3 regions of the Bacillus safensis genome follow, and region 2 is predicted to be linked to each of the others. Evidence: riboswitches for the same ligand, from Rfam matches in the RefSeq annotation. Region 2 holds a riboswitch; each other region holds the start of a gene.
The links. A riboswitch is a leader RNA that binds a small molecule or an ion and turns the genes downstream of it on or off. The one in region 2 is predicted to bind S-adenosylmethionine.

Region 1 (3,279 bases), 1.3 Mb from region 2:
CTAAATCATTTTTCATGAGATGACCTAGTGCTCGTTTAAAGGCTGCCTTGCTCATTTGAAATCTTTCGCGGATATCCTCTGGATCACTTTTGTCCCCATAAGGCATGGCGCCGTTTCTTGTTCTCATATAGGTTAAAATTTCTTCTGCATCGACAGATAGTGCATCCTGTTTTCTAGGAAGCAGAGAAACGTTCACCGTTCCGTCCTCTTTCACTGCAATGACGCGTCCTGTCACGGTCGATCCTAATCGTGGCTCTTCCTTTCGTTCCGTGCGGTGAATAAACCCACGCACGCCTGTATCTGTCAGCATAAAAGAACCTGTCGCAATTAAACGATAGATTGTTCCAGTGATTTCTTTGTTCATTAAGGTTTCTGGTGCCTCTGTGAACAATTCACTGATCACGTCTTCTGTGGCTGGTTTTGCGAACATTCTGCCGTAGCTTGTGACTTTCAGCATACAGTAGAGTTTGTCTCCTTTTTTCGGCCATGCTTCCTCAAAAGGCGGGAGGTGTTCTGTTGCAACAAGTGCATCCTTTGACAGCCCAACATCAACAAATGCGCCCATGTCTTCTACCACGTCCACGACTTCTACCCAGTCGTATGTATGTGCGTTAATTGTAGGTATTTTCATCGTAGCAGCGAGTCTTTCTTCATGATCTACATATAAGTAGACCTCTACTTCATCTCGGTCACCAATATCTTCTGTCATTTCACTGCGGTGTAAGAGGACCGAATCTTCACCGTCTGTCAAAAAGTAGCCGTATTCCATTTCATTCTCTATTTGCAAGGTCAGTTGCTCACCTGGTCTCATGTTCTCTTCCTTCCTATCTGCCCATAAAAGAGCGTTCGTTCATCTTTTGATTCACTCTATTCTACTATACTTCTTCCTGCATGAACATCTCTAGTTCTGTTAGCTAAAGTGGACAAACTGGACACGATTTATACGGCTGGCGGCTTTACTCTTTGATAAAGTTTTCTTCTTCTGCTATTTGCATGATAAAATAGACGCAATATCTAAACTTGGAGGTCATGTGTGATGGCAAAAGAAAGCTCATTTGACATTGTATCGAAAGTTGAACTGCCTGAAGTGCAAAACGCTGTTCAAGCAGCACTGAAAGAAATTAAAAACCGTTATGATTTTAAAGGAAGTAAAAGTGATATTTCTCTCGAAAAAGAAGAGCTTGTCCTCATTTCTGATGATGACTTCAAACTTGAGCAGTTAAAAGATGTGCTTGTGACAAAGCTGATCAAACGAAATGTTCCAACTAAAAACATCGATTACGGAAAAACTGAGCATGCCCTAGGCGGTACAGTACGCCAGCGTGCGAAGCTGATCAGCGGGATTGATCAAGACAACGCCAAAAAGATCAACGCGCTTATCAAGCAGTCAGGCATCAAAGTGAAATCACAATTTCAGGATGACCAAGTGCGTGTGACAGGGAAAAATAAAGATGATTTACAAGAGGTGATTTCTCTTATGCGCAAGGCCGATTTGCCGATTGATGTCCAATTTATAAATTTTCGATAAATTTCAAATTTTCCATTGATTATTTCTGCATTTTTCGTTACAGTTGATGGAAGTTCAATTCATTGACATGTTCATATTGCTTTCTTATCAAGAGAGGCAGAGGGACTGGCCCTGTGAAGCCTCAGCAACCGGTGTAGTAGAAATCTATTTTCTATGACCAAGGTGCTAAATCCAGCAAGCAACTGCTTGGAAGATAAGGAGAAGAATTACGATACAGCCAAAAAGTCTTCTTCTTATCAGAAGGCTTTTTTTGTTACATAGAAATAAGGAGGAATACAATGGGCCTATTACAAGACTTACAAAACCGCGTACTGATAGCTGACGGAGCGATGGGAACACTTTTATACTCTTACGGCATTGACCGCTGCTTTGAAGAATTAAATTTATCGAAAGAGGATGAAGTGAAACGCGTGCACGAAGCATATGTGCAGGCAGGCGCTGACATCATCCAAACGAACACATACGGTGCGAATTATATTAAACTATCCCGCTACGGCTTAGAGGAAGAAACGAAACGCATCAATACAAAAGCGGTACAAATTGCAAAAGCAGCCGCAGGCTCTGCTTATGTACTCGGAACAATTGGCGGCATTCGAACGTTTAACAAAAATGCTTACTCTATAGAAGAAATCAAACGAAGCTTTAGAGAGCAGCTGTACATCCTATTAAATGAAGAGCCTGACGGATTATTGCTTGAAACATATTATGATATAGAAGAAGCGAAGGCTGTTCTCCAAATTGCCCGCAAAGAAACGACTCTTCCGATTGTCATGAACGTCTCAATGCATGAACAAGGCGTTTTGCAGGATGGTACCCCGCTGAAGGATGGTTTATCTGAGTTATCATCTCTTGGTGCAGATGTTGTCGGCATCAACTGCAGGCTGGGCCCTTATCACATGATTCAGGCACTTGAAGGCGTTCCACTTTTGGAAAATTCGCATTTATCTGTCTATCCTAACAGCAGTCTCCCCTCACTTGAAGCAGGCAGACTCGTCTATGATACCGATAACGATTATTTCCGAAAAAGTGCACTTGAATTTAGAAATCAGGGCGCACGTATTATCGGAGGCTGCTGCGGAACAACACCTCAGCATATTAGCGCAATGGCTGAAGCGGTCAAAGATTTAGCACCGATCACTGAAAAAGAAGTGAAGGTGTTAAAAGAAGAAATCATTTCCATCCAAGATCAGCGCACTGAGCCAGGTCTTGATGAGCTGGCTGTGAAAAAACGATCGATTATCGTAGAGCTTGATCCGCCGAAGAAGCTGAACTTCGAAAAATTTCTCGTTGCTGCAAATGAATTAAAGAATGCTGGCATTGATGCATTGACGTTAGCCGATAATTCTCTTGCGACTCCGCGCATTAGCAATGTCGCTTGCGGCGCATTATTAAAGCAGCAGCTCGATATGCGTTCTCTTGTTCATATCACATGCCGCGACCGTAATTTGATTGGGCTTCAATCTCATTTAATGGGGCTCGACACCCTTGGATTAACCGATATTTTAGCGATCACAGGCGATCCATCTAAAATTGGAGACTTCCCAGGTGCAACATCTGTGTATGATTTAACCTCCTTTGATTTGATTCGTCTCATCAAACAGTTTAACGAAGGCCTTTCTTTCTCAGGAAAGCCCCTTGGCAAAAAGACCAATTTTTCAGTGGCTGGCGCGTTTAACCCAAATGTGCGCCATATTGATAAAGCGGTGAAACGTCTTGAGAAAAAAATCGAATACGGTGCTGATTATTTTATT
Region 2 (3,279 bases):
TCCTTTGGGGTTTGAATGGATGCCGCCTGGCCATTGATGTAGATGGTCCCGTCGAAGTGGGAATGAGCGCCAGAAAGAACCTTCATTAACGTTGACTTCCCAGCACCATTTGCTCCAATCAGTGCATGGACCGTCCCTTTTTTTAATGTGAAATTCACTTGATCTAACGCTTTGACCCCTGGGAATTCAATTGAAATATTCTTCATACGAACAAGCGGCGCTGTCATAGGTGTCCTCCTTCTCTTGATATCATCTGAAAAACGAAACACCCTCTATGAAAAGAGAGTGCACGTCGTTTATTTTGCATAATGCTTCTTCAAAGTCTTCATCCAATCTTCCTCAAAAGCAGTCGATGAACCGAATCCCTTCACTTCGTCTGCAAGATTGACCATGTTAATGGCTTTTCCTGCTTGTTGAAGCTGCTTTTGCGAGATGAGAGAGGCCTCAAGGTCATAGGAAGACGGTGTTTTCTCACCAGCTATTTTCTTCGCAAGAATCCTCACGTCGACTGCGCCGATGAGCTTCGGATCAACCGCTGCTGTATACTTCCACGGACTGTCCTTCGCCGTCATTGCTTGAAGATCCGCATTTGATACATCAATCCCATAAATCTTCACTTCTGTTCTTCCTGCTTCTTTTAACGCTCTTGCTGCCCCAATGGCAAAGGCATCCCATGTGGCAAAAATAGCGTCCAGCTTGCCCTTTGGATACTTATTCAGCATGGCCGCTACTGCATTTTGCGTTTGAACAGACGTATCAGAGGAGGCAATACCAAAGCGGTCAAGCTCCTTAATTCCTGAATGTTGTTTAAGCGTTTCTTGATAGACCTTATTTCGTCTCACCATTGGCGGGAATCCATCTACCCACAGGTACGCAATATTTGCTTTTCCTTTAAAATCAGACACGAGCGCATCTAATGATTTTTTCGCTAATTGTTCGTCATCTTGAGACGTCACTGTGACCCCTTTGATGTCCTTCAGCTTAGGATTCGAATCAAACGCTACAACTGGAATGCCTTTCGCTGTGATCTTTTTCACATCAGCGACTGTCGCCTCGTCGTCCCCGTGAGAGATGATAAAACCGTCATAATTTTCTTCAAGCGCCTGAGAGATGGCATCATGGAACTTCGCTGTATCTCCATTTGCGGTGTAGACATCTACCGTAAAGCCGAGTGCTTCACCTTCTGCCTTGGTTCCAGCTAAAAATTGAGCTGTATGATCGTCTCCTCCAATTTTGCGGATGACTTTAATTTTTGCTCCCTGTCCCTTTGCAAATCGCTTCGGTACATTGTCAAAAGAGACTTTTTCGTTCGTATTTGCCTTTGAGCCTGCACTTGATCCAGTGCCGCAGCCTGTTAATAGGATGGTTAATGCCGTTAATAAGACAAGACATGATGTAAAATGCTTACGCTTCATTGCTGTTCCTCCTCAAGTTGTTTTGATTTTTCACATCGGAAAACTAGGTAAAAAAGTGGAAATACGCCTGTAAAACAGGCATTTGATTTGAAAAAAGAGACGAAAAAAAGCCTCTCTTGGAAAGAGAGGCTTGATCACCGTTGCATGAAACATGTATCGGGAAGTCTTCCTCTCTTATCTGTCAAAGCTGTAACAGCTTTGCAGGAATTAGCACCAATTTCTAAAATAGAAACGGTTGCCGGGCGTCATAGGGCCAGTCCCTCTGCCTCTCTTGATAAGAGATCCGTTATGAAATTTGTTTTCGTTGAAATGTCTTCTTTACTTTAATGTGATGTCACATCAATGTCAATGACTTTTTTGAAATTTTCTAAAATATCATCAGTTTCCGATGATTTTCTTCGCAGGTGATGATTTCTTCAGACGGAAATCATATTTTTTCTCATTCACAAATTGCGGGTTAAGATGTGCTGATCCTTTATCTTGACCGCTTTTAGAGAGATACGTTTTGTAGCCTTCCAGCCATTTCCCGTGCCATACCCACTGTGATGCTTTTGCACCTTTGCGGTCATCATAAACGTTCTTCTGGAAGGTATTCTTTTGGTTCACTGGATAAAGATTCACGACTAAATAATGCGAGGCACTAGCGGTCATGATATTATTCGTGATTCGATTGTTCACTGCTTGATACTGCATCAGCAATTGACCGCCTTCTAAACCGGCTGTGTCATTTTTGTACAAAGTATTATGTGAGATCGTCGTATTGGTTGTACCGCCACGCTTCTTATCATAGCCGCCAATAGAAATGCCTGTATAACGGTTCAAATACACTTGATTGTGTTCGATGCGGATGCGGTCCGCCATTTTTCCTTTATGTTCGCTTGTGACTTCAATCCCTAAGTCATTGTGATGTGAGATGTTATGATCGATCACAATGTCTTTTCCGCCATCGACATAAATTCCGCCAGCAGAAATGTCGCTGCCATAGGCCGGGTTCCCTGCACTCGTAATCTCATATACTTTGTTTCTTGAGACGACACCGTTTCTGACTTGATCATACTTTTTAGAGGGTGCCACGTTCTCAAATCCAATTAAATCAATGCCAATATTATCAGTGTGCCGGACCGTATTATGTGTCACACGGAACTTTTTCACGTTCCCATTTAGCACAAGCGCTTCACTGAAGCCCAGCTTTAATTTTTCAACGGTATTTCCTTTGATTTCAATGTCTTCAATCGCTGCTGGAGCTTTTGTCCCATAGACAGCAATTCCATGTGCATTTCCATTTTCATGTTTCGTCTGAATATCATACACTCGGTTATTAAGCAGTTTGACGCCTTTGCCGCTTCCTTTGATGAAAATACCAACTGGTGTTAAATCTTCTTTATTCGTCTTAAGATGTCCTACAGTCAGGCCTTTGAGGGTGATGTAGCTCTTTTGATCGATCGTGACAAGACCGCCATCGGCTTGATTTCCTTTAAGGGAAGCCCCGCTAATCACAGGTTTTTCTTTTCCATAAGCTTGAAAGACAACGGGTGCTTTCTTTGTTCCTGAATGGCGGACAATCAATTTTTCTTTGTATGTACCGCCTCTCATGTAAATGGTTGCCCCAGCCTTCGCCATACTTGCTGCTTTTTTCAGCGTGCGGAAAGGTTTTTGCTTTGTTCCCGGGTTTTTGTCGCTTCCGTTTACCGCTACGTAATAGGCTGTGCTTTGCTTAGCGCCAGCCTCATCTGTCATCGCTTGACAGCCAAAGCTGATGACGGTCATGAATAAAATGAGTAAAATGCCTGGTATCGCTCGTTTCATCTTGTTGTTTGCTCCTTTCCCTTCTCTCCTTCCTTTATCGGTTAAAAAAAAGAGGATT
Region 3 (3,279 bases), 1.5 Mb from region 2:
TCGGCTGGAACAGCCTTTTCTAATACTTTTTCAACTCGGCCTTTATGCTTTTGAAGCTGCTCCTTTTTGAGCTGCGGCAAATCCGTCCATGATCCAACTGTTAAACCAAGCGCGATCTGCTCCGCTTTTCGATTTATTTGTTCATCCTCTCGATGTGTTAATACGTATGTTGCCAGTAATTCACTCACTAGGAATCCCCTTTCGATTGCGTCATGCATATGTTCAATAAAAAAACCTCTTCAAGTGCTTCATGAGCGCCTTAAAGAGGTTGTTTCGTGTCATTCATCCGAAGAATCTTATCTCTCAGCGCTTGCTGCAAGAATTAGCACCGTGCTTCATGGAAGTCGGTTGCCGGGCTTCATTGGGCTAGTCCCTCTGCCTACTCTTGATAAGAATATTCAATTTTCTTAAATATTGCCTGAATTATCGCACCATTTTTTTATGTTGTCAATGGCTTTTTTTCAAACAGCTTCAAAGCAGCGATGCGCTGAGCGGCTTCTTGTAATCGCTCCTCACTTGTTAGAAGCCCTACTCTCACGTACCCTTCACCGTGAGCACCAAAGCCATTGCCTGGCGCAACAACAACATGTGCCTTCTCTAATAATAAGTCAGAAAAGGCTTCAGATGTATATCCTTCCGGCACCTTTAACCAAGCAAAAAATGAACCCTTTGGTGCACTGACTTCCCAGCCAATTTCTTTGCAGGCAGCCATCCACACATTCCGCCTTTTCTCATATCCATCATTTTGCACCTGCACGCACGTTTGATCGCTTAATAGCGCTTCCGCTGCTGCATCTTGAGTGGCTTTAAACAGCGAGACAAACAGATGATCCTGATAAAGCTCAATTGCTTCAATAGCAGATGAATTTCCGGCTGCAAATCCTACTCTCCACCCTGCCATATTGTACGTTTTAGATAATGTGTAAATTTCTATTCCCGTCTCTTTCGCTCCCTCTACTTGCAGAAAGCTGAGCGGCTTTTCTCCATCAAATCCAATGCCGCCATATGCAAAATCATGGACTACACATAGCTCGTGATCTTTCGCAAATGTAACGGTTTCTTCAAAAAATGAACGGCTTGCCGTAGCCCCCGTCGGATTGTTGGGGTAATTTAAGTACATTAATTTTGCCTTTTTCTTATCATCCTCAGGCAGCAAATCGTAGTCAGGTAAAAAATCATTTTTTTCAAGAAGTGGCATGGTTACCATATGCGCTCCAGCAAGCACAGCGCCTGACCAATAATCAGGATAGCCAGGATCAGGGACAAGAAGCGTATCACCCGGATTCAGCAGGCATTGCGGCAGCTCAACAAGCCCTGCTTTCCCGCCAAATAAAATCGCAATTTCCGTCTTTGGATCAAGTGTGACGCCATATTCTCTTTCATAAAAAGCGGCAGCAGCCTTTTTTAATTTCGCTGTTCCACGGAATGAGGAGTATTGATGATTTTCAGGGTTTGCTACCGCTTTCTGCATGGCTTTTACAATGTGCGGAGGAGTTGGCTGATCAGGATTTCCCTGCCCCAAATTAATGATATCTGCCCCTTCCTGCACTTTTTTCTGCACCTTTTGGACAAGGGACGCAAAAAATTGTTTCGGTAATTGTTTCAACACATCTGATTGCTGGAATTCCATTTCTTCACCTTCTATTCAAGTTACGTGACAATACAATCACTGTAATGGATTGTTTTATGAATTGTAAAGCAATTTTGAAAAAAGATTGACATGTAAAGCAACGCTCTGATAATATCTTGAATTAAGAAATGCAAACAGACACGAAACAATTACATATTGATTTCTCTTATCGAGAGTTGGGCGAGGGATTTGGCCTTTTGACCCCAACAGCAACCGACCGTTAATACCACTGTGAAGTGGGGCGCAGCAAGTAACGCGCCAAGACAATTGTCTTATAGGGCACGGTGCTAATTCCATCAGACGTATGTGCTGAGAGATAAGAGAGGCTTTGAGCATACACACCATCAAGCCTCTTTCTCTCAGGAGAAAGAGGCTTTTTTATATGATTTGGAGGGGAAGCAATTGGTTACACTTACGGCATCATATGAAGAACTAACAGAAAGCTCGGCAGTTGCACTCGCAATTAGACTTGGTTTGATCCAAGAAAGCAGTCATTTGACATGTACTGAAATTGGTGACGGGAATTTAAATTACGTCTTTCATATTTATGATCACAAACAAGAAAAAGGATTGATCATCAAGCAGGCCCTGCCTTATGCAAAGGTGGTTGGGGAGAGCTGGCCGCTTACATTAGACCGGGCAAGAATTGAAAGTGCCGCCCTGATCAAGCAGTCAGAATATGCGCCGCATCTCGTACCAGCAGTCTATTATTCAGATACAGCTCTTGCAGTGACAGCCATGGAGGATCTCTCTCACTTAGAAATCGTCAGAAAAGGGCTAATTGCCGGAAAACAATATCCGCATTTATCTGATCATGTTGGAGAATTTTTAGGAAAAACACTTTTTTACACATCTGACTTTGCTACAAATCCTAAAATCAAAAAACAATTTGTGAAGCAATTTACGAACCCTGACCTGTGTGATATTACAGAAAAACTCGTCTTCACAGACCCTTTCTTTGATAGTGAAACAAATGACTTCGAAGAAGAATTAAGAGAATCAGCAGAAGCGCTTTGGAAAGATCTTGAAGTGCAGGCCAAAGCAGCAGAATTGAAGCGTATCTTCCTAACATCAGCTGAAACGCTGGTTCATGGTGATCTTCATACAGGCAGTATTTTTGCAAATGAGACTGAAACGAAAATCATTGATCCAGAATTCGCGTTTTACGGTCCCTTTGGATTCGATATCGGCCACTTTATCGCCAATCTGTTCCTGAATGCTTTATCTCGCGAGAATGAACACGAGCAGCAGCACCTTTTTGACCATGTCGTCAATGTATGGGCAACCTTCAAAGAAGTGTTCACAAAAGCTTGGAAAGAGGACAGCATTGAAGCGTTTAGTGTATCGGACAGCTTTTTAGAAACAACCTTTGACCGGATTTTAAAAGAAGCGACAGGCTTTGCCGGCTGTGAGCTTGTCCGCCGAACAATCGGTCTTGCTCATGCCGCTGATCTTGATGCGATTCCATCACCAACTAGACGGATTCAGCAGAAAAAAGCAGCACTGACACTTGGAAAAACATTTATCAAACAATATCATACAGTGGAAACAGCGTCTGATCTCGTCGCATTATTCCAGCCATCTGTAAAGGAGTGACGGGTTTTGTCAAAAGAATTTGAAGTCCCCCGTTCTGTCGAATGGGAAGAAAA

Region 1: it holds a riboswitch for S-adenosylmethionine, as region 2 does, so the genes downstream of both, AAYR28_RS05265 (bifunctional homocysteine S-methyltransferase/methylenetetrahydrofolate reductase) here and AAYR28_RS17755 (sugar ABC transporter substrate-binding protein) in region 2, are expected to answer to the same signal.
Region 3: it holds a riboswitch for S-adenosylmethionine, as region 2 does, so the genes downstream of both, mtnK (S-methyl-5-thioribose kinase) here and AAYR28_RS17755 (sugar ABC transporter substrate-binding protein) in region 2, are expected to answer to the same signal.

The regions. Positions count from the first base shown of each region.
Region 1 covers NZ_CP154909.1:1,052,269-1,055,547, reverse strand. The annotation lists gene AAYR28_RS05275 (CvfB family protein) at 1-811, opposite strand, end outside; gene AAYR28_RS05270 (YajQ family cyclic di-GMP-binding protein) at 1,037-1,528, shown strand; SAM riboswitch class I at 1,610-1,728, shown strand; gene AAYR28_RS05265 (bifunctional homocysteine S-methyltransferase/methylenetetrahydrofolate reductase) at 1,807-3,279, shown strand, end outside.
Region 2 covers NZ_CP154909.1:3,443,685-3,446,963, forward strand. The annotation lists gene AAYR28_RS17750 (sugar ABC transporter ATP-binding protein) at 1-227, opposite strand, end outside; gene AAYR28_RS17755 (sugar ABC transporter substrate-binding protein) at 297-1,415, opposite strand; SAM riboswitch class I at 1,587-1,696, opposite strand; gene AAYR28_RS17760 (right-handed parallel beta-helix repeat-containing protein) at 1,794-3,221, opposite strand.
Region 3 covers NZ_CP154909.1:1,254,674-1,257,952, reverse strand. The annotation lists gene mtnW (2,3-diketo-5-methylthiopentyl-1-phosphate enolase) at 1-188, opposite strand, end outside; SAM riboswitch class I at 294-395, opposite strand; gene AAYR28_RS06385 (pyridoxal phosphate-dependent aminotransferase) at 440-1,630, opposite strand; SAM riboswitch class I at 1,795-1,952, shown strand; gene mtnK (S-methyl-5-thioribose kinase) at 2,033-3,226, shown strand; gene mtnA (S-methyl-5-thioribose-1-phosphate isomerase) at 3,233-3,279, shown strand, end outside.